2 regions of the Priestia sp. FSL W8-0001 genome follow, and region 1 is predicted to be linked to the other one. Evidence: riboswitches for the same ligand, from Rfam matches in the RefSeq annotation. Region 1 holds a riboswitch; the other holds the start of a gene.
The links. A riboswitch is a leader RNA that binds a small molecule or an ion and turns the genes downstream of it on or off. The one in region 1 is predicted to bind cyclic di-AMP.
Positions count from the first base shown of each region.

Region 2: it holds a riboswitch for cyclic di-AMP, as region 1 does, so the genes downstream of both, MKZ18_RS02955 (cation:dicarboxylate symporter family transporter) here and MKZ18_RS13755 (potassium channel family protein) in region 1, are expected to answer to the same signal.

Region 1 covers NZ_JBBPAL010000001.1:2,570,468-2,582,567, reverse strand. Annotated here, with positions in the region: gene MKZ18_RS13770 (S1C family serine protease) at 1-1,084, shown strand, start outside; gene MKZ18_RS13765 (hypothetical protein) at 1,081-1,707, shown strand; gene MKZ18_RS13760 (Lrp/AsnC family transcriptional regulator) at 2,178-2,633, opposite strand; cyclic di-AMP (ydaO/yuaA leader) riboswitch at 2,825-2,964, shown strand; gene MKZ18_RS13755 (potassium channel family protein) at 3,096-3,755, shown strand; gene MKZ18_RS13750 (TrkH family potassium uptake protein) at 3,759-5,084, shown strand; gene MKZ18_RS13745 (S8 family peptidase) at 6,022-7,143, shown strand; gene MKZ18_RS13740 (globin-coupled sensor protein) at 7,183-8,472, opposite strand; gene MKZ18_RS13735 (C40 family peptidase) at 8,722-9,390, shown strand; gene MKZ18_RS13730 (hypothetical protein) at 9,908-10,255, shown strand; gene MKZ18_RS13725 (hypothetical protein) at 10,273-10,473, shown strand; gene MKZ18_RS13720 (glycosyltransferase family 2 protein) at 10,475-12,004, shown strand; gene MKZ18_RS13715 (nucleotide sugar dehydrogenase) at 11,991-12,100, shown strand, end outside.
Region 2 covers NZ_JBBPAL010000001.1:544,109-556,208, forward strand. Annotated here, with positions in the region: gene brnQ (branched-chain amino acid transport system II carrier protein) at 1-811, shown strand, start outside; gene MKZ18_RS02950 (undecaprenyl-diphosphate phosphatase) at 961-1,785, shown strand; cyclic di-AMP (ydaO/yuaA leader) riboswitch at 1,957-2,103, shown strand; gene MKZ18_RS02955 (cation:dicarboxylate symporter family transporter) at 2,200-3,480, shown strand; gene ytvI (sporulation integral membrane protein YtvI) at 3,717-4,748, shown strand; gene MKZ18_RS02965 (DedA family protein) at 4,991-5,581, shown strand; gene MKZ18_RS02970 (EcsC family protein) at 5,653-6,453, shown strand; gene MKZ18_RS02975 (GntP family permease) at 6,541-7,989, opposite strand; gene MKZ18_RS02980 (sigma 54-interacting transcriptional regulator) at 8,309-9,721, shown strand; gene bioB (biotin synthase BioB) at 10,131-11,129, shown strand; gene MKZ18_RS02990 (glycerol-3-phosphate responsive antiterminator) at 11,373-11,960, shown strand; gene MKZ18_RS02995 (ABC transporter ATP-binding protein) at 11,998-12,100, shown strand, end outside.

The DNA of each region.
Region 1 (12,100 bases):
CCTAGGGTTCACAAATGATGGAAGCCAAACGAATACCGCATCTACTTCAACAAGCGCTACAACTACAGCTGCTACAAAAACTATTAGCACCAATGTAAGTCAAGGAGACCTGGTATCTGTTGTAGATAAAGTTTCACCAGCCGTAGTAGGCGTAAACAATATCCAAGAGCGAACAAATCCCTTTTCAGGAGATACGCAAACAGCAGAATCTGGAACAGGTTCAGGCGTTATTTTTAAAAAAGATAATAACAAAGCGTATGTTGTAACAAACAACCACGTAATAGAAGGATCAAGTAAGGTAGAAGTTACGTTATCAAATGGGAAGAAAGAGGATGCCCAAATTGTAGGTGCGGATCCGCTAACCGATTTAGCTGTTTTAGAGATGGATGCTAAAAACGTAGAGGCAGTAGCTGAATTTGGTGATTCTACTTCACTTGTTGCCGGAGAACCGGTACTTGCAATTGGAAACCCTCTTGGTGAGCAGTTCTCAAGAACAGTCACACAAGGTATTGTAAGCGGCACGGAGAGAACGGTAAACATTACAACATCAGCTGGGGAATGGAACTTGGATGTTATTCAAACAGACGCAGCTATTAATCCAGGAAACAGCGGTGGAGCATTAATCAATGCTGCTGGTCAAGTAATTGGTATTAATAGTTTAAAGATTGCTGAAGACGGTGTAGAAGGAATCGGTTTTGCTATTCCAACTGCAGATGTTCAACCTATTATTGACAAGCTAATGAAAGATGGAAAAATTAATCGACCATATATGGGAGTGGGGCTACAGGATGTAGCAGGTTTATCAACTGCCATTAAAGAAAATGAGCTAGGCCTAACAGAAGATACTTCTGACGGTGTTGTGGTTACGACAGTTGAACCTTTTTCAGCTGCTTCAGAAGCTGGCTTGCAATCAAAAGACATCATTGTAGGGATAGATGGTAAAGAAGTAAAAACATCCAGTGACTTGCGCAAGTATTTATACACGGAGCGTGCAATTGGAGATAAAGTAAAGCTTGACGTTTACAGAAACGGAAAAAAAATAAACCTTTCACTAACGTTGAAACAACAAGGCAACGATGAATGATATACACAGCACGGCAGCTATTTCTATTTTTAATCGCTGCCTTGTTGATTACTGGGTGTGTAAATGCTTCAGAAGAAGTTGTTTTTCCAACACTAAACAATGAACAGCCGTCTAATAAAGTGGTCGCTATATACAAAGGTGACCCTATTACAAGTGATGAACTTCGAGAATTTTTAGCCGTACAAGGCTTTCTAGATCCGGATGCTCCGGTGAACGATTCTTCTTATCGAAAAGATGCTCTTTATCAGCTTATTGTTGATAAGTACGTAGGGGAAGAAGCTGTCAATACTGATTGGGTGAACCAACAGTCAGAACAATTGTGGAATGAAATTGAACATTCCTATAGTCAAAAAATTAGAGAGCAAGCTTATGAAGAGCTAGACATTACAGAAGAAGTTGTAAAGAAGCACATTAAAGCTCATTTTCAATCGAAACAGTTCTTTCGAGACAAAATATCCGAAGAAGATGTAAAAGGCTACTTTGACAAAGCGGGATATAGCGCTGAATTTAAAACAGTTGAAGAAGCGAAAGAGCCAATCCTTCAAAAGCTTGTACAAAAAGCTATCAATAACTATGTTCAGGATGAATTAAAGAGACAGATTAAGTACGTTCAAGTCTCTTGATTCACCTTTTATATAGATTACTGAGGTTGGGACATAAGCATTTCAGCTAATGATCTATCCGAACGATCAACAGTTGAATACTTTTGATCGTTCAGATATCTTTTGTTGAGACAGAATCATTTCGTTATGTCCCAGTCTCATTCTGTTTGTTCTTTTCATTGATGAAGCCCCCTTTTATCGTGATAGAGCAATATAAATGAAATGAATAAAAATAGAAATAGACAAATGTTTTTGCAAGTGATAAGATAGGGTTGTAAAATCTTTCATTATTCGGAAAATTCATTGTCCTTTCACCTTTTGGTTGAAAGGCATTTTTTTGTTTAATTCGCATACATAAAGATAAAGAAAATAAAATGACTAGTCTCCATTCATACTCCTCAGACGTGATGATACCATCACGTCTTTTTGCAATTAAATGTTAATATGTAAGGTTGCCTTATGAAAAGAATTGAAGTAAGTCATAGTCTAACTTATTTTTCTTTTAAAAGATAATCGATAAAGCCGGGTTTCATTTCGACTTGAGAAATACCGATATGAGATACAGTATGTGCAAAAGGAGTAACTTCATCGATGAAATTTTCAAGTTCCTTAAGGTTTGGAAGCTGTAACTTTGTAATAAAGCAGGCTTTTCCAGCTATTCGTTCACAAAATAAAGCGTATGGATAAGTAGCGATAAATTGTTTAAAGCGACGATATTCACCGTTTTTAATTGTTGCCTCAACAAAACAAGAAATAGGAAGCCCTAATTTTTCACAATTAATAGTGACAGAGTATCCGCTAATAATACCAACTTGTTCCAAATTTCGAACCCGCTCAGCAACCGATGGGGCTGATAGATTGACTAATTTTGAAAGTTCTCTCATGGAAAGTCGAGCGTTAGTAGTTAACTCCTTTAAAATATGTAAATCAATACGATCAATGTTCATCTATTCTCATCAGCTCTTTCATTTTTATATTCTATTATAGTGAAAAATGATAAAAATTTCTGCGTTTTGCCTTCTTATTTTTAGGGGGATTTTATTATTTAAAAAAGGTATTGACATACCAAAAATGTGGGAGTAAGATAAGGTGAAACTTTAAGTAATAACTTATTTTTCCATTTAAAGTAAGTCACAAATAGATGAAATCGCTGAATCCTAATAGGAGCGGAGGAACCACTTTTGCACACTTTGTGCTCGGGGTGAATCCTTTATAGGTAGGGTTACTCTCATAACCCGAATCCGACAGCTAACTTCGCAAGCGTTTTGAGGGGGAGATGGAATGTGTAAAAAACACAGGAGCCTTCCTGTGTTTTTTTGTGTGGAAATTAATCGTTACAATAAGTAAGATCATAAAAAAAGAGCACAATAAAACAAGAGAGAAACCGGAATAGGAAAGGAAAGTTTGAAATGAAAAAGCAATTTGCGGTGTTAGGATTAGGGCGTTTTGGCGGCAGCCTTGTAGAAGAATTCATCAATCTAGATGTGGATGTTCTAGCGATTGACCGCAATCAAGAAGTTGTCAATAAGTACACAAATACAGCCACTTATGCAGTGCAAGTAAACGGTGTGGATGAAGCAAGCCTTAAAAGCCTTGGAATTCGAAATGTTGATCATGCAATCGTATCATTTGGAGACGATATTGAAGCGAGTGTATTGGTAACAATGTTACTGAAAGATATGGGTGTGAAGCAGGTGTGGGTAAAAGCAGTAAATTCATACCATCAAAAAGTACTTGAAAAAATTGGAGCCGATAAGGTCATTCACCCTGAGCGAGATATGGCGAAACGAATTGCGCATCACGTAGTTTCTGAAAAGATTATTGATTACATTGAACTTTCAAAGGACTATAGCATTGTAGAAATAATGGCTTCAAAAAAGATTCATAATAAAACATTATTTGATTTAAACATCCGTTCCAAGTATGGGTGTAATATTATTGGTTTTCAACGTGGAAATGGTGAAATGGTAATTTCACCAACAGCCCATGAAATTATCCATGAAGGTGACATGCTCATTGTTATTGGACATAATCGGGATATTAATCGCTTTGAGGAAGAAGGCGTATAATCAATGAGTTTAGCCAGAAGTATTAAGCTAACGCCCCCCCAATTATTAACATCAATCTTTGGAGGGGGAATTATTATTGGCGCATTACTTTTAATGCTTCCATTTTCTACAACGGAACCAATCTCTTGGATAGACGCCTTGTTTACCTCTACTTCAGCTATGACGGTAACGGGATTAGCCGTTGTAGATACAGGAACGCGCTTTACGGTATTTGGTCAGACGATTATTATGCTTCTGATACAGGTAGGTGGATTAGGGATCATGTCATTTGCCGTGCTGATCTTTATTATGCTCGGTAAAAAAATCGGTTTTAAAGAACGAATGATGGTCCAGCACGCTTTAAACCAAACTAATATTGGTGGCGTCATTCTTCTAGTAAAGCGCCTTTTTATCTTCTCTTTTGTCATTGAGTTGATTGCACTGATTTTTTTAGCCATTCGGTGGGTACCAGAGTTCGGCTGGGAAAAAGGGTTATTTTTTAGCTTGTTTCATTCAATATCAGCATTTAATAATGCTGGGTTTGGCCTTTTATCTGATAGCTTAGTGCAGTATGCAGGAGATCCACTCATTAATATTACGATTTCATTATTATTTATTATTGGGGGAATCGGATTTACGGTACTGGCGGATTTATGGGAGAAAAAGTCTTACAAAAAGCTTAGCCTACATTCAAAATTAATGATTATTGGAACATTTATCATTAATACTGTGGCGATGCTGTTTATTTTTTTCTTAGAGTATGGAAACGCCAAAACGTTGGGAAGCTTAAGTCTTGGTGACAAGATGTGGACATCGTATTTTCAAGCGGTTAGTACGAGGACCGCTGGATTTAACTCTATTGACATAGCTAACTTGACGGATTCAACAGCTTTTTTAATGATCATTTTAATGTTTATTGGGGCAGGGAGTGCGTCTACTGGTGGAGGAATAAAGTTAACAACGTTTATTGTGATAACATTTGCCGTCCTTTCATTTATTCGAGGACGTGAAGATATTGTCTTATTAAAGCGCAGGTTAAGTACTGTATATGTTGTAAAAGCACTAGCTATTTCTATGATCGCAATTATGTTTGTGTTCTTCGCTACGTTTGCAATAAATATATCGGAACCGAACACGCCTTTTTTAAAGCTGATGTTTGAAGTTGTATCAGCATTTGGAACAGTTGGCTTATCCATGGGAGTAACGCCAGAGCTATCATACGTTGGACGTGTTATTATTATTTTTATCATGTTTTTAGGTAAGATAGGTCCGTTAACTTTAGCATTTTCTTTAGCTAAACCAAAACGTGAAAAAATTCGTTATCCAAATGAAGATGTATTGATTGGATAATAAAGAGACCGCATTCTTTGTTTTCATAGATAAACAAAGGATACGGTCTTCGTTTTAATTAAAACATAATAGTAGCGCCTAAAATTGTGGCGATCATTAAAAAGAATGTAACCATTAAGATTCCTGGTAATTTTGATTGATTGCGCATCCAATCAATCCCTCCTTTTCAATTATAGTCATGTTAAAGTGCCTTCTACCTATATAACGTATAAGTAATCAATTTAGATTCATTTTTTTAAAAATTTTTAATGAAACCGAGAGCCTGTCCAGACTTATTACGCTTTTGCAGATATTGAGTTTTAGAATCGAAAAAAGATACGGTCATAAGGCAGATTGGCGTGTTACTGTTTAATAAAAAAGGTATTAGAATCCACGTTTGTCCATTGCAAAAACTCTTGTAGTGAATATAGTAAAATAGGAAGTCATTATGATTTCCTTTCACATCATAACGCCCTCTAATAAAGACCCGATGCATGACAATTCCCCCAACTGTCTGGTTCGATCGGTATATGACCATGCTATTTGTATGGTCTTTTTTTACATGTTAGATTAAAAGAAATAAAGTCATATATATAATAATTATAAAGAACTAAAGAAGGGTAGGTCTTTACTATTGTTTTTTAAAATTAAAGAATGTTTAGAAAATTATTATAATATTATTTTGTGATAGTGATATAATAATATGAATATTTTAAAGATATTTTTTTGTACTTCCTGGTAAAATATACTCTTTAATTGTAAAAAAAATACTTTTTAAATGCCCTTAGATTTGCTCTTGTCAGCTTTTCTATACAGCCTATTAACCTATAGCCAAAAAGTTGTAAAAATAGATAATTAAAGGTAGTAAATCCAACTTTCACTGGCAAAGTTAATGGATTGTCTCTGCTGCTACTAAACTACTAAAACTAGCAGTGGAAAATACGAAAGGGGCAATGATATGAAAAAGTATAGTTGGTTAAAGGTTGTAACATCGTTAGCAATTACGGCAGGGGTGTTAATACCATCTACTGGAGGAGCTTATGCAGCAACTGAAGAAAAAGAACAAGTGATTGTAGGATTTAAAAGTAGCGTAAATGAAAAAAGTATTACAAAAGCAAACGGTAAAGTGAAAAAGAAAATGAAAGAATTACCGATTGCCGTCGCAGAAATGACTCCAAGTGAGGTTGAAAAGCTTGAAAAAGATCCAAATGTAGCTTATGTAGAAGAAGATATTCGTATATCAGTAGCAGCTGATACGCAAGACTGGGGAATCTCTAAAGTGAAGGCTCCTACAAGTTGGTCAACTGGTTTAAGTGGACAAGGTGTAAAAGTGGCGGTAGTTGATACTGGAGTTGCAACAAATCATCCTGACTTAAAAGTAGCTGGAGGAGCTTCATTTGTATCATATACATCTTCTTATAATGATGATAATGGACACGGTACGCACGTAGCAGGGATTATCGGTGCTGAAAACAACGGTACAGGTACGATTGGTGTTGCATATAACGCAGATATTTACGGTGTAAAAGTACTTGAAAGCAGCGGTTCTGGAAGCCTTTCTAGTATCATCGCTGGAATTGACTGGTCTGTAGCAAACGACATGGACATTATTAACTTAAGCTTAGGAACGTCTGTAGGATCTACAGCATTAAAATCGGCAGTTGATCGAGCTTATCAAAGTGGAGCAGTTGTAGTAGCTGCTGCTGGAAATTCTGGAAACTCTGCTGGAACAGGAGATACGGTAAATTACCCAGCGAAATATGATTCAGTTATTGCTGTGGGAGCTACGGATCGTTATGATCGCCGTGCTTCATTCTCATCAACTGGCCCTACTGTTGAAATAGCAGCTCCTGGTGCGGCTATTCTAAGCACATACTTAAACGGTCAATATTCAACGTTAAGCGGTACATCAATGGCTAGCCCTTATGCAGCTGGTATCCTAGCCTTATACAAACAGAAATACCCATCATATTCAAATGCACAGTTACGTCAACTGTTAATCAACAAATCAATTGATTTAGGACCAGCTGGTCGTGACACGCACTTCGGATACGGATTATCACAAGCTGGTACTTTCTAATTTAGATAAGAACAAAGCAGAGCCTTGGCTCTGCTTTGTTTATACCTTTTCAGATAGTGTATAAAGCTCATCGGATGATGTAGCAATTTTATCAATACGATTTGTCAATTCTGAAATAATGGAAGATATTTTGTCTAGTTCTTTTTTTGTTAGAACGCTCTGCTGTTTATTTTCTGTTGTGACAGTTAAAACATTTGTGAAAAACGTTGTGATGTTATTCATATTTACCGTTGTGTCTTTTGTTAACCTCGCCACTTCATCTCCAATCTCAGCTACGCTTTTTATTTGTTTTTGAATATCTTTGATGAAAGTTGAAATGTTTGCGATTGATTTTTTTGTTTCCTCCGCCAGTTTACGAACCTCCTGAGCAACCACGGCAAATCCTTTTCCATGTTCCCCTGCTCGAGCTGATTCGATTGAAGCGTTTAAAGCAAGTAAGTTTGTTTGTTCAGCAATGGATGTTACAATCGCTACAATTTGTGTAATTTGCTTTGATGTATCTTCTAACGTTTTCATGCGTTGCTGAATGAGAGAAGTATTTTGCTGGATGCCATCAAGCATTGCTTGCTCTTGTTCGAGCTTGGTTTGGCTTTCAATTGCATCTTTGGAAACAATCTCAGCTAACTCTGAGCTTTTATTCGCAAATGACACAACATCCGCCGTTTGGCTGCTTATTTGAGTAACAAACTGTGCTGTTTCCTCAGATAGGTTAGCTAATAGAGAAGAGGTACGACTAATCTCATCTTGAATAAGCTTTTTTTCTTGATATAAAAGTTGTCGTTGTTCTTCAAACGTTTCTTCATAGGCAGTTAACACAATTTGTTGTTCTAAATTAATGAGCGTTGTAATACTTTTAATAGTTTGAATGCAGGCTTCTTTTTCGTCTATCTCCTCATGGCACAGGGCAATTAATGCAATTTGTAAGTTCTGAAAAGCGCATAAATACCAATTCGGTTCAAGACCAATTTTTACATGCATTTTTGAAATCATTTTACGCTTTTGTACAAACTCATCATCTACTTTGCCGTTAAACATTTCTAATATATGTTTTTTAAGCGTGTTTTTTAAGCGGTCAATACTGCTATGCTTCTCAATGATGGTAACTAAGTGTTGCTGTTCTCCAATAGCTCGATAGAATTCGTTTACAATTGAAATAATATTTTCTTCAACTGCAGGCTGTAGCCTAACGATTCTTTTAAGGTCATCTAAGTTTAGACCAATCATTTTAATTTGTTGTTGAATTTCTAAACTAGATACTTGCATGCTTGCAGTCATTTCTTCAAGAGCAACTGCTTGTTCGGTATGTGTGTTTTTCCTAAACCAGTTCATAAAATCACCTATTATCCTTAAAGTTGTAAGCACATATATGGGTATATAACGGTCATGGACCCTTACTATATATTTCGGTTTGCTTGTTGAAAAGCTTGAGCGTTATTTTCAAAAATGTCATGAAAATGTGATGTGCTGTCATGGGATTGTTATGTTCTATTTATCTGATTGTGATGCGTGCATGATAAGGTGATACAGTGACCACTTTGATAGATAGTAGTGGGAAAAATAGGTGAAGGAGTATGTATAATGAGGAAATTGGTTGCGTCTATGTTAATGGGAGGAGCCGTATTGTCTACACCCGTCATTGGACAAGCCGCTTCAAACGACGAGCTATTAAAACAAGGAATGAAAAACGAAAGCATCTATGAAGTCAAAGATTCTTTAAAGCAAGAAGGATATTTAAAGGGTAAGGTTTCTACATACTTTAATTACGAAACAAAAGTAGCAGTTCAAGCTTTTCAGCAAGATCATAATCTAGTAGCTGATGGAATTGTTGGAACCAAAACATATAAAGAACTAGAAACAACAGAAGTTGAACAAGGAGCGTCTAGCTTTGACGAGTCCGCGGTCATTAGTAAGGCGAAATCTCTTATTGGCACGCCTTATAAATGGGCAGGTACAACACCTTCTGGCTTCGATTGCAGTGGCTTCTTACAATATGTATATAAGGAAAGTGTAGACGTAGAAGTTCCACGTACCGTGGCAGATATATATGCGGCAGGTGAAAGCGTGAAGGAACCAGCAGTGGGAGATATTGTTTATTTTGAAACATATAAAGAAGGCCCTTCTCATGCAGGGATTTATTTAGGTGATAATCAGTTTATTCACACTTCTACCTCAAAAGGTGTAACAATCAGTGATAAAAACTCGAACTATTGGAGTGAACGTTATCTAGGTGCTAAAAAAGTAAAGTAATTTGAGAAAGAGACTGAGACATAAGTAGTTCAGCTTCTACTATACCTGAACGATTGAGAGTTCATAACTTTTAATCGTTCAGGTTTTTTTGGTTGTGAAAACAATGTTGGAAACAGGGTGGAATGGAGCGTAGGACACTCGACTCCTGCGGGAAAGAGAGGGAAAACGGAGATCCCGCAGCGCAGCGAGGAAGTTCAGGTTCCTCGCCGCGGAAAGCGAGTGACCGTAGCGCAATGGAACGAACGAGTTGGGACAAACCAAAGAGATGGGAACAGCTAGTGTTCGTCTTTTAGAAGCAATCATTTTGTTATGTCCCAAACTCTTTTTTGTTTTGAAAAAAGTTAAATCATTGTGCACTCTTTCTTTGTAAGAATGCGAGACAAGCGCATATTTATCAAAAAATGCGAAAAAAGTTCTATCACTTCCTCCTGACAGCTTGTATATATTGGTAAAGTAATCGTTTGAGTGTTCTAGTAAAATTCAAATGATTCCATGACTAACAAGGAGGAAAAAAAAGATGTGGTGTTATAGCTATTACCGTCTCAAAAAGAAAATTAAGAGATTGTTATTTTCAAGAAGGTTTGGTACTTTCATTGAAAATAATACAAAAAAAGCAGTAGAAGAGGTTATTTATTCTCAGCGATTTCGAGACTACTTTATTCAGCTTGTAAGAGAAGCGGATGTTTCGCCTTTTAAAGAAATTGCGCTTCAATATTTACATGAAGAGGTTGTCGTTTCAACAGTTGCGGGTCCTTTGCAAGGTACGGTTGCTGAAGTAGGCGATGATTATTTAAGGCTAACTGAAAGTGCCACTTCCAGCATTTTGTTACCATTTACCAGCATCATTACAATTCAAAAAGTTTAAAGAGAGGAGAGGAAAAGATGTTTCAAGACGCATTAAGAGAAAGCATTGGTTCATTTGTGCAAATCATTACCCCAATTGATATTATTAGCGGTACATTAATTGCAGTATTTGAAGCTTCAATTGTTGTTCGTACATCAAGCTCATATGGAGAGCCTACTGATGTCACAATACCTTTTGCATCTGTCACATACATTCGTATTATTAGTGGAGATGAATAAAATGAACGTATCCGTTATCATTCCAGCATGTAATGAAGAAGAGTCATTGCAAAGTGTGATTCAGGCAATAAAAAAGATAGCACCTTTTGAAATCATTGTTGTTGTAAATGGGGCCACTGATAATACAGCTTTAATTGCAAAACAAGAAGGGTGTAAAGTGTTAACGTACGAAGAGAAGCTTGGGATTAACATTGGTCGAGCAATTGGAGCAAAAAAAGCAAAGGGGGATATCCTTGTATTTCTAGACGGAGATATCGTTGTACCCTTTGAAGAACTAAACCAGTATGTGCAAGCAATTAAAGATGGCCATGACCTTGCATTGAATGACTTGGAATGGACAATGAAGCGAAAAATTCGTCCTCACGTAGTGGCTGTCTCAAAATATATGCTTAATTTAAGCTTAAAAAGACCAGATTTAACAGTTCAAGCAGTTACCGCAATTCCACATGCTATAAAGCGCTCAGCAGCTGAAGAAATCGGCTTTGAGAATTTAGCGCATCCCCCATTAATGCAGACACTTGCTATTTTAAAAGGAATGTCTGTTGTATATCCTTGTTCCACAGATGTTATTTATACCAACCGTATTCGTAATACCCACAAGACGCTTGTTCCTAATTCTCCGTTTCCCTTTTCAACCGAATCAATTTTAGCTGATCATTTAAAAGCTTTTTCTCACTTAATTCATCAGAAAGGAGTAAGGGGAGGACTTACGGATGGAAATCGTAACCGTACGATTGTATCAGAATATACACCCACTCTCCTGAAAAAAGAGAGATGTAAAACAAGTGCGATTATTCCAGTTGGAGAAGAAAGAGAAACGATTCATCTTGTTATTCAAGAAGTGCAAAAAGCAGGTGTTGAAGAAATTATTGTGGTAGCAAATGGGTCAGATGAAATAACGATTTCAAGAGCACGTGAAGCAGGCGCAACGGTACTTGTGTATCCAAATAGGCTTGGACATAATGTTCCAAGAGCAATTGGAGCAATGTATAGTTCAGGTGATATTTGCTTGTTTATTGACGGTGATATCGTTATTTCTGCTGAAAATCTTCAACATTTCATCCGTGCAGCTGAAAATGGAGTTGATGTTGCGCTCAATAATTTGGAGTGTTTATTAGATCAAGTCCATCCTCTACATTCTGTTAGTGCTGCAAAGTATTTTTTAAATGCTATTAGTAAGCGTCCAGATTTAACCATTAACACAACAACTGCAATTCCTCACGCAATAAAAAGAGAAGTAATAGAGAAAATCGGGTACGAATCGCTCATCATTCCTCCTTTATTTCATTTGAAAAGTTTGTTAGCAGGTTTTACGGTTAAGGCGATTCATTTTGTAGACGTAGCGCGCACCAATCGCATTCGAAAAGAGCACTTAAAGACAACAGGATTGCCTCAATCAACGGAAAGGATTTTAGGAGACCATATTGAAGCAATTGCTTATCTACTCAATCAAACAACGGAAAGAGGTCTCTTTTTAAAAGATACAAGAAGACATGACATTTTGTCTGAGGTGATGCGTGATGAAAACTAAAAAAGTAGCAGTATTAGGACTTGGATACGTGGGATTACCCTTAGCATTATTGGTTGCTAAAAAAAGTTTTGATGTGATAGGTCTTGATGTTGATCG
Region 2 (12,100 bases), 2.0 Mb from region 1:
ACCTGCAGGTAATTATGTCACAAAAGCATTCGCTACTGGATTTACCGATGGTTATGCGACCATGGATACAATCGCTGCGCTAAACTTTGGAATTGTCATTGCAATGGCTTTGAAGCAAAAAGGAATGACTAGTGCGAAAAGTATTATGTCATCATCCATTCGTGCAGGAGTAATTGCAGGAACGTTGCTAGCTATTATTTATCTTATGCTGGCATATTTAGGATCTGTTAGTCATGCCAATGCAGCAAATGGAGCAATAACGTTAACGAACATTGTATTTACGCTTTTTGGACCGTTCGGAGCTGTTCTATTAGGAGTTGTATTTACGCTAGCGTGTTTAACAACTTCTGTTGGATTATTAACCTCATGCAGTCAGTATTTTGAGCAATTAGTACCGAAAGTATCATATAAGGTTTGGGTTAGTACAATTGCCGTATTTAGTTTACTTGTTGCAAACTTAGGATTAACCATGATTCTAAAAATTTCAGTTCCAGTTTTAACAGCTATTTACCCTGTTGCTATTATGCTAATTGTTCTATCATTAACGAATTCTTTAATCAAAGGAAAGCAAGGTGTATATGCTTTATCTATTTTATTCGTTGGAATTGTAAGCGTAACGGACGCTTGTCTTCAGTCAGGGTTAAACTTAGGTGCTTGGGGGGAACTTGTAAAGACTTTGCCATTGTATAACACAGGATTTGGTTGGTTAGTACCAGCAATCGCTGGGGCTATGGGCGGTTATCTTCTTAGCTTATATAATCTAAAAGGTAAAGTAGTTCACTCAAAACAAGTTAAATCATATAGTAAATAAGATTGTCCATAAAAAAAGCCCAGTTTGGGCTTTTTTTGTTCTTCAAATAAAGATTGTGTTTTTATCAGCAAACAATTATGATAAAAAGCGAATATTCACGTTTGCTATGAAGATGAAAAAATTATGTAATCTTGAAAGGTAGAGTAAAAATGTGGGAAATTATTGTTGCGATTATTTTAGGAATTGTAGAAGGTCTAACTGAATTTGCGCCTGTATCATCGACCGGACACATGATTATTGTAGATGATTTATGGCTGAATTCAAAAGAACTATTTTCACCAGAGGTTGCTAATACATTTAAGATTGTCATTCAATTAGGCTCGATCCTAGCCGTTGTTGTTTTGTTTAGAAATCGTTTTATTAATCTATTAGGGTTAAATCGTAAAAATGAGAAATATGAACAGGTAACAAATCGATTAAAACTTTCTCAAGTTATCGTTGGTTTGCTTCCGGCAGCTGTATTAGGATTCTTATTTGAAGATTTTATTGACAAGCATTTGTTCTCGTTGAACACGGTGTTAGTCAGCTTAATTGCAGGAGCAATTTTAATGATTATTGCAGACCGCTTTGCTTCAAGAATTCCAAAAACAGAAACGGTAGATCAAATGACCTATCGTCAAGCCATTGGTGTTGGATTGTTTCAATGTATCGCTCTATGGCCAGGATTTTCGCGTTCTGGTGCTACGATTTCAGGTGGGGTACTTTTGGGTATGAGCCACCGAGCAGCTTCTGACTTTACTTTTATTATGGCTGTTCCTATTATGGCAGGAGCTAGTGGGTTATCATTAATCAAAAATTGGCAGTATTTCACAATTGATGCATTACCTTTTTTCATTGCTGGTTTTATTAGTGCTTTCATTGTAGCGCTTGTTTCCATTCGCTTTTTCTTAAAATTAATTAATCGAATAAAATTGGTACCTTTTGCTATTTATCGTATTGTATTAGCAGTTGCTATTTATCTTGTATTCTTTTAAGAATGCTAAAACAGCCTTGGTTACATTTAGAGCCAAGGCTGTTTTATATTTTGGCATTTATATAGTTAAAAAGTTTTGAGTCATAAAAATAAATTGACAAGCTTTCGAAAAACAGATAAATTATTCTTATTGAATAAAATATTAATTCTGTATAATATTTCAGAAAAATAATTTAATAAGAAGCTTAGTCTACATTAGAGCGGGGGAACCACAAATTTGGTATATCATATGCCTTGGGGTGAATCTTTCCTGAGTGAAAGTAGGGTACTCTCAAACCCGAATCCGACAGTTAACCTCGTCTGCTTATTGAGAGAAAGAACATTGTCTTTTTGTCGACCATTCTTTCTTTTAGAATGGTCTTTTTTAAATTTTCAGAAAAAATAAAATCGCTTTACAACAGAGAGGAGAGCACATATGAAAAAATTGCGGTTTGGCATGGCAACACAAATTTTTGTTGGTTTAATTTTAGGTATTCTAGTTGGTGTTATTTGGTTTAATGATCCAAGAGTAGCAACGTATTTACAGCCGCTGGGCGACTTATTCTTACGCCTGATTAAAATGATTGTTATTCCAATTGTTATCTCAAGCTTAATTGTTGGTATTGCGGGCGCTGGTAACGGCAAGCAAGTAGGCCGATTAGGTGCTAAGACTATCATTTACTTTGAAGTCATCACAACGTTTGCAATCATTATAGGTGTTTTATTGGCTAATGCTTTCCAACCAGGTGTAGGAGTGGACATTGAATCTGCACAAAAGACTGATATTAACCAGTACGTAGAGACAAGTGAAGAACAAAGTGAGAAATCCGTTGCAGAAACGTTCCTTCATATTGTTCCAACGAACTTCTTCCAATCATTAGTGGAAGGTGACATGTTAGCCATCATCTTTTTCTCCGTGTTATTTGGATTAGGTGTAGCAGCTATTGGGGATCGTGGAAAGCCTGTTTTACAATTTTTTGACGGCGTTTCTCATGCGATGTTCCATGTTGTTAACATGGTGATGAAAGTTGCTCCTATCGGGGTCTTTGCTCTCATTGGTGTAACTGTTTCTAAGTTTGGTTTAGAATCATTAATGTCTCTAGCGAAACTTGTTATTCTAGTTCACGCTGGTTTACTGTTCTTCTTAATTGTGGTTTTAGGAGCGGTTGCGAAATGGGCTGGTGTAAATATCTTTACATTAATGCGTTATTTAAAAGATGAATTGCTGTTAGCATATAGCACATCAAGTTCAGAAACGGTATTACCGCGTATTATGGGCAAATTAGAAAAAATGGGATGTCCAAAAGCTATTGTATCGTTTGTTATCCCAATTGGTTATACGTTTAACTTAGATGGATCTGTGCTGTATCAAGCAATTGCCGCTATTTTCTTGGCACAGGTTTATGGAATTGACTTAACCATTGTCGAACAGCTAACGCTAATCCTAGTGCTTATGATTACTTCAAAAGGGATGGCAGCCGTTCCAGGAACATCATTTGTTGTATTATTAGCAACGTTGGGTACGATTGGAATTCCAGCCGAAGGTCTTGCATTCATTGCCGGTGTGGACCGAATTATGGATATGGCTCGTACAGTTGTAAACTTAATGGGTAACACAATTGCAGGAATTGTTATGTCTAAGTCTGAAGGCAAGTACAATCCTATAAAAGCTAATGAAGTGATGAAACAGTCGAGAGAGGCAAAAGCAGCTAGCTAATGTATCTTCTAATCTCGTAACAATGCTTAATGCATAAGGCTACTTACCGGTTCTATTTTTATGAACAGGTAAGTAGCTTTTTTGATAATTTTTTGATTAGTTCTTTATTAATAAAGAAATTAAACCTATAATTATAGTAGGTAACAACAGATATGTTTTTAAATAAACAAGCTGAGCGTGCTCTAGTATGTGGCATGTGAGTGAATTTAGGAAGAAAGCGTGGGAGGCATTTACATATGTGGAAGAAGCGCATAGCAATTATTGTATCGATTATTGCAGCTTGTTTTTTAATTCCTTATAGCTTACCAATTGTCTTTGCATTATTAACAGCAATTGTTCTAGAAGGTCTTATTCAAAAGTTGCAGCATTCTTTGAAGTTTAGTCGAATCTATGCTGTATTAGTAGCGTTTTTATTATATGTTGTATCCATAACATTAATTGGTTTCTTTATTATTCGTACAATTGTAACGCAAGTAGTGGCTCTCTCAAAAGTTACGCCTTCTTTTGTAAAAGAGCTTTATGAAACAACAATTTATCCTAACATTATTAAGTGGAAGTATTATTCAAACGCTCTTCCTACAGAAGTCATTTCATCCATTGAAAACGCAATCGAAAGCACCATTAATTCATTGGATACACTATTAAAAGGAACCGTTGAGTTAATTATTAGCTTTGCTGCAACCGTTCCAGGCTTCCTGCTAGAATTTCTGATTTATTTAGTTGCTTTAGTATTCATTAGCTTAGAGCTACCGAACATAAAAGAAAAAGTAAAATCGTTTTTAACAGATGAAACGAAATATAAAACAAAGATTGTTATTACGCAATTAATGCAAGCAGGTGTTGGCTTCATTAAAGCTCAGATTGTATTGAGTCTTTTAACATTTGTGATGGCTTATGTTGGGCTATGGCTATTAAATGTTCCGTACACGGCTTTATTGAGTCTTTTAATCGTTATCGTTGATATTCTACCAATTCTAGGAACAGGTTCCGTTCTAGTTCCATGGGGAATATTTGCTTTAACTCAAGGTCAAGACTCGTTGGCAATTGGTCTATTTATTTTATTTGGGGTGATTACCGTCGTTCGAAGAGTTGTAGAACCAAAAGTTTTTTCAACAAACATGGGGATTTCTCCTTTAGCTGCGTTAATTAGCCTGTATATTGGATTTAAATTGCTAGGGTTTGTGGGGCTGTTTTTAGGTCCAGCTCTTGTCATCTTATATGATGCGCTTCGAAAAGTTGGCGTCATCCAAATTAACTTTAAAATTTAGGAGACTGAGACATAAGTAGTTCAGTCCTTACTATACCTGAACGATTGAGAGTTCATAACTTTTAATCGTTCAGGTTTTTTGTTGGGATTTTTTACAGAACGACTCGTTAATTCGTTAGATTGACAGCATTCGTTCTTTTTTTACTTTTCAATTAAAGGGGATTAATATACAATTATGACTTGTGAAGCTTTAAAATATCACGTTTTGTTATAGAGCAGTAAGTTAACTAAGGAGGAAGTCGTTTGTTAGAAACAATTGTTTTATCACTAGTAGAAGCGCTTAAGCAACTTTCGTATTTCGGCGTTATCTTAGCGCTAACGTTTGAATTTGTCCCAGCAGAGCTAGTCTTACCACTCGTAGGATATTGGGTATATCAAGGTGACATGAACCTTTATTTAGCTATTTTAGCGGGAACAGTTGGAGGCGTGTTTGGACCATTAACACTTTATGCTCTTGGTCGCTATGGTGGGCGTCCACTTGTCTTAAAATATGGAAAGTATTTTCTAGTAAAAGAAAAGGAAATCGATGCAGCAGATCGATTTTTTAATAAATATGGGGCAGGAGTAGCCTTTTTTGGTCGCTTTATTCCTGGAGTACGTACAGCCATCTCGCTTCCTTGCGGAATGGCAAAAATGAACGTTTGGCAATTTTCCATTTACACGTTTGTAGCGATGTTACCAATTACTGCCCTTTACGTATATCTGGGTTATAAGTTAGGCCCACAATGGGAAGATGTTGGACCTATTGTATCTCAATATATGCAGCCGATTGGAATTGGACTATTAGTTATCATTGTTATTTTCTTTACGTTTAAATATGTGAAAAAGAAATAAAAAGCATAAGGGAAAAGAGAGCGCCCAGCAAATAAGTTGTCTGGGCGCTTTATGTAGAAAGGGGAAAGCATGTGGAAACGACTGAACAGCTGGCTAAAGAATTAAAGAAGATTGAAAAGTGGGAAAAAAGTCAAAAGGGACTATTCTTTTGGGAAAAGCTGCTTCGCTTACCTTTTGCAGCGCTTGATAAAGTCACGCCTAGGTTTATCCACGAAAAAATAGAAAAGCTTCTTGACGAGGTTGCTAAGTACATTGATAACGGAGGCCAATATTTAGCTAATACTTCCGCTACGTTAGAAAAAGCATCTAAACGTTTAAAAGAAAAAGATTTAACATTAACGGATATTCAGCAGTTATCTATTCAAGAAATGGATGAGTTAGCAAATGCCTTTGTGGAGGCACGTCAAAAAAATGCTAAAATTCAAGGTGCTACGACTGGAATTGGTGGTATCTTCACGCTGGCTATTGATGTACCGTTTGTACTAGGGCTAACTTTAAAAACGCTACAAGAAGTAGCTGTTTCCTATGGATACGACCCGACAAAACAAGAAGAGCGTGTGTTTATGGTAAAGTGCATGCAGTTCTTATCCTCTGACATTGTAGGTAAGCGAGCAATTTTAGAAGAGCTATCAGAAGGGAAGCGAGAACAAAGCTTATCGCAGCTTCAAGGTTGGAGAGAGGTATTTACGACTTATCGAGATAACTGGGGATGGAAAAAACTTTTTCAAATGATTCCTATAGCAGGTATGATCTTCGGTGCTTATGTAAATAAGCAGGCGATTGGAGACATTGGAGAAATAGGGACGATGCTTTATCGTAAACGCCGCATCTTAGAACGATTAGAACAAGAAAAGAATTTACAAGAGTCATAATAAGACATTTCCTGCGAAATAACATTATTTCTAGGGAAATATGTCGATAAAAAAGCATCCTTGCTACTAAGAAGGATGCTTTTTACCTTAAACAATACCGAAGAAAGTGTAAAGTGCAATGATGACAAAAACCGCTAGCGTTTTAATGATCGTAATTGCAAAAATATCTCGATATGCTTGACGGTGAGTCAAACCTGTTACTGCAAGAAGCGTAATAACAGCACCGTTATGTGGAAGTGTATCCATACCGCCTGATGCCATCGAAATAACGCGGTGCATTACTTCAGGTGGTATATTAAACTGATTAATTGCCGCTAAATACTTTTCTGACATAGCGCTTAATGCAATTCCCATACCGCCTGATGCAGAACCAGTTATACCAGCCAATGTTGTTGTAGTCACAGCACCGTTAACAAGTGGATTTGTAAATGTCTCGGAAATTCCTTTACTAATAACACCAAAGCCTGGAAGAGCAGCAATAACGCCTCCAAAACCATATTCAGCACCCGTGTTCATAGAAGCTAACAATGCCCCGCTGATACTGGTGTTAAGACCTGCTTGAAAGTTTACTTTTATCTTTTTCCAATCATACAGTAGTGTCGCAATAATCCCTACTACTAGAGCCATTTGAACTGACCAAATAGCAAGTACAGATGAAAGCTCAACTTTTCCAAAGGAGTCAAGACCAATGGCAGTAAAATCAAAGCCATTTGGATACCAAACAGGCAAAGCCATTGTAAATACTTTATTCATAACACCTACTAAAATGAGTGGTACAAACGCTAAGATTTGACGAGGCAAGGCTGGTTTTTCACTTTTCGTACTTGTTTCTTCTTCTCCCATTGTTACATCATTTTCTAGCTTCTCAGCTGCAGCTGCGGTTTCGTTGTCAAAGCCGTAGTACCCTTCACCAGCAGCTTCTGCTTTTTTACGACGAGCTTCTAAATACTTCATCCCTACAAGTAAGACGAAAATGGCTCCAATAATACCGAGCATCGGTGCAGCATAAATATCAGTTTTGAAGAAAGTAGTTGGAATAACGTTTTGAATCTGTGGAGTACCTGGTAAAGCATCCATTGTAAACGTAAAGGCACCTAATGCAATCGTTCCTGGAATAAGCCTTTTAGGAATATTGGCTTCTCGAAATAGATTCGCTGCAAACGGATAGATAGCAAAAACAACAACAAATAAGCTAACTCCACTATAAGTTAGAATCGCTCCCATGATGACAATAGCTAAAATTGCACGCTTTGCACCAACAACTTGTACAATTGTTTTAGCAATCGTTTCAGCCAACCCTGACATTTCAACGACTTTACCAAAAATAGCCCCTAGTAAGAAAACGGGAAAATAAAGCTTGATAAATCCTACCATCTTTTCCATAAAAATATTTGAAAAGAAAGGTAATACATAGCTTGGCTCAGTTAGCACAACAGCAAAAAGTGCACAGATCGGTGCAAATAAAATAACTGAAAATCCGCGATATGCGACAAACATTAAAAGACTAAGTGATAAAAGGATAATAACTAGTTCCATTTCAAATCCCCCCTATAGCGTTCTTTATTTTATTAAATCGATATAATCCTCCTTTTATTTTTTAAAAAAATGTAAGCGTTTACTTGATGAAATATATTTGCAAGATTTGTGCCAACTTCTAAAAATCAGACAATAATAAACAAAGTCTGGATATTTGAATAGAAATATAGAGAAGTATAATTTTCATTTCCGAAAAACCGGAATATGAGAGATGTTTACTTCCGCAAATCCGGAAAAAATCCGTTTTTCCGGAATGAAAACAATTGTACAAGGAGAATTTGGTATAATAGATAGTAGAAGCGTGTACATAGGAGGAGCGATGGTGGCTAATAAAAATCGAATTCCTGATAAATGGTTTGAAGAGATTTTAAATGTAGCAACAGAATGGATCGTTGTAGTAAATGTTCAGGGTGAAATCCTTTATATAAATAAAGCTTACTGTGAGTTTTTACATACGACTGTTGAACAAGCAATTGGACGCTCTGTTCAAGAAGTGATTGAAAACTCAAGAATGCATATTGTGACTCAAACAGGCCAAGCAGAAGTAGCTAGCATTCATTTTATTAAAGGGAATGAGATGATTGCAAATAGATATCCTTTATATGTAGACAATGAATTAGTTGGAGCTGTGGGAACGGTAATGTTTCGGAATGCTAAAGATTGGCTAGCTTATTCTGAAAAAATACAGCCTCTATTAGAAGAATTAAATTATTATAAGAAAAAACTTGAGCACGAATCGGAAAGTAAATATAGTTTTCAAGATCTTATTGGAGACAATGAAAGGTTTCTCTTGGCTAAACAGTTAGCTGAAAGAGTGGCCAACAGTAAATCTGCTGTTTTGTTATTAGGAGAATCTGGGACTGGGAAAGAATTATTTGCTCACGCAATTCACCAAGCGAGTTCGCGGTGCTTCTTTCCGCTTGTTCGAGTCAACTGTGCATCTATTCCTCAGCAACTTTTAGAATCTGAACTGTTTGGGTATGAAGAAGGTGCGTTTACAGGTGCTCGTAGAGGAGGGAAAAAAGGAAAATTTGAGCTAGCTCATAGAGGTACAATCTTTTTAGATGAAGTAGGTGATATGCCTCTTCAAATGCAAAGCAAGCTGCTGCGTGTGGTACAAGAGAAAGAGCTAGAACGAGTTGGGGGGCAAAAAACCATCGATATTGATGTGCGAATTATTGCCGCTACCCATCGAAATTTAGAAGAAATGGTGGAAAAGGGTGAGTTTCGAAAAGATTTATATTATCGCTTGAATGTTATTAAAGTTGATATCCCACCTCTTCGCGAGCGAAAAGAAGATTTACCTGAAATTGCTTATGTGCTGTTAAAAAAACTAGAGCGGCACTTTCATCGCCCTGATCTCAAATTATCAAACGAGGTGTTACAGCAGTTACAAAAGCATTCGTGGCCTGGCAATATACGTGAATTAGAAAATGTATTGGAGAGAGCTGTTAATATTTTAGATGGTCAAACTATTCTCTTATCTCATTTACCTTTATACCTTCAAGACCTTGAAGGAGGCAATCAAGGTATAAAAAAAGAAAGCAAAGGCTTAGTGATGACAGAAAAGGATGAGGTCCCATCATTAAAGGACGTGGTGGCACAAGCCGAAAAAGAAGCAATCGTAAAAGCTTTAAAAAGTACGAATGGAAACAAACAGCAAGCAGCTAAGCTCTTAGAAATTGGTAAAACAAGCTTTTATGATAAATGTAAGCGATATGGAATTGATTAAAAGCATGATGCGCATAAATCATGCTTGTTTTGTTTAAAGCAAAAAAGTACTTTTATTTCGTTAGTTATTTACCATTGAGAGAAAGTAGTTTTACACATAAAAAATTTGCGGTATTTGTATCCAAATCAATCAATTCAATCACCTATTATTCAATGGCACGAAAATGAAAGTGCAGAAAATGCCTCACTCTATTTAATTAACACATTATTTGCAGTTCCGCATGTTAGTATTAACTTAAAGCACTTAAGCTATGAACACTCTCAGCTATTATCTTATTGGATTACATTTTGGAAGAATCATAGCAACCTTCTAAATGTTAACTTATTTATATATTTTGTTGACATTTATCTATGGAAAATGTTAACTTTTATTTTATATAGATTAACATATTTAGAGGGAGGGGATTGCCATGAAAGCAGCCTATATAAAGGATTGGGGAAAACTAGCTAATCAGGTTATTGAAGAAGGATACGCCCTAACAAAAGAAGAAGCTCACCAAATACTAACTGTTCCAGATGAACAAATTTTAAACATTATGAATGCCGCTTATCAAATTAGGCACCATTACTATGGACGGAAAGTAAAGTTAAATATGATTATTAATACAAAGTCGGGACTGTGTCCGGAAGACTGTGGTTACTGTTCACAGTCTATTATTTCAGAGGCACCAATTGATAAATATGCTTGGTTAACACAAGAAAAAATCGTTGAAGGTGCATTTGAAGCAAAGCGCCGTAAAGCGGGTACATACTGTATTGTTGCATCAGGACGTCGTCCGACGGATAGAGAAGTAGAGCACGTTATTGGTGCTGTAAAACAGATTCGTGAAGAAACGGATTTGAAGATTTGCGCCTGTTTAGGGTTTTTAAATGATGATCAAGCCTCTAGGCTAGTAGATGCAGGCGTACATCGCTACAACCATAACTTGAACACACACGCTGATCATTATGATGAAATTTGTTCTACACATAGTTATGACGATCGAGTTGATACCGTGCAAAAGTCAAAACAAGCCGGATTATCTCCTTGCTCAGGTGCTATTTTTGGAATGGGTGAGACGGAGGAGCAGCGAGTAGATATAGCTTTTGAGATAAATAGGTTAGATGCAGACTCTATTCCGTGTAATTTCCTAGTTTCAGTGCCAGGCACACCGTTAGAGAATCAAAAATCCCTTACTCCGATGCAGTGTTTAAAAATTTTAGCGATGATGAGATTTGTAAATCCGACAAAGGAAATTCGTATTTCCGGTGGCCGAGAAATTAACCTTCGCTCGTTACAACCATTAGGGCTATTTGCGGCTAACTCGATTTTTGTTGGAGATTATTTAACAACAGAAGGACAAGAGCCAACGTCAGATTGGCAGCTGATTGAAGACTTAGGGTTTGAGATTGAAGAGTGTGCACTATAAAAAGTGGCGATTACATCTTTGTAATCGCTCTTTTTTTGTTTACAAAACATCTATTCCACCTTTACAAAACTATACACTTTCTTCACAGTGGCTTTATATAGACAAGCTAACATAATAACTGTGAAAGACAAGTGAATAGATAACCGGTTATGAATAAGAGAAGCCATGAAAAAACAATAGAATGAAAGATCTATCCGTTTTTTTATGGCTTTTTTATTTACTTTATCTGAGGTGATTGTACGCATGGATAGAATAAATGAATTCGAATTTTATTTAAATAGAGATCGAATGATTGCATCCGTTAAAACGCCGAAAAGTCTAGAGCTCTTTTTAGAATCAGAAGTGAAAGCGGCTTTTCTTCTTACAGGTAACATTAGCGTCATTAAAAGGTATGTAGAGCTATTAAAGGAACATGACCGCTTTGTGTTTTTACATTTGGAGAAGATAAAGGGAATTAGTTATGACAAAGAGGGTCTCAAATTTATTGCAAAGTTCGTAAAGCCTACCGGAATTGTGACAACAAAGAGTTCTCTAATCCAGCTTGCGAAAAAAGAAGGTTTGATTGCTATTCAGCGTTTGTTTTTAGTGGATACCGACGCGGTAGCAAACGGGCTGAAAGTGGTTGAAGAAATCCAGCCAGATGCTCTTGAAATTATGCCAGCTTTAATACCCGAAATGATTGAAAAGTTAAAAATAAAAACCTCGTGTCCACTCATTACAGGAGGGCTCATTCAAAATCAACGACATATCGATCAAGCATTACAAAGTGGAGCAATAGCAGTATCGACAGGTAGAAATTGGTTATGGAAGACACAAAATAGTCATGAATAATTGTCTAGGTCCGTAAAGTAAAAAAGGGAGTGATGATATGAAGAGAGTACAACTGCAAAATTTTAAAAAATCATATGATCAAAAAACAAATGTCATTAGCGATATCAACGTCACCATTGAAGCAGGAGAATTTTTCGTCT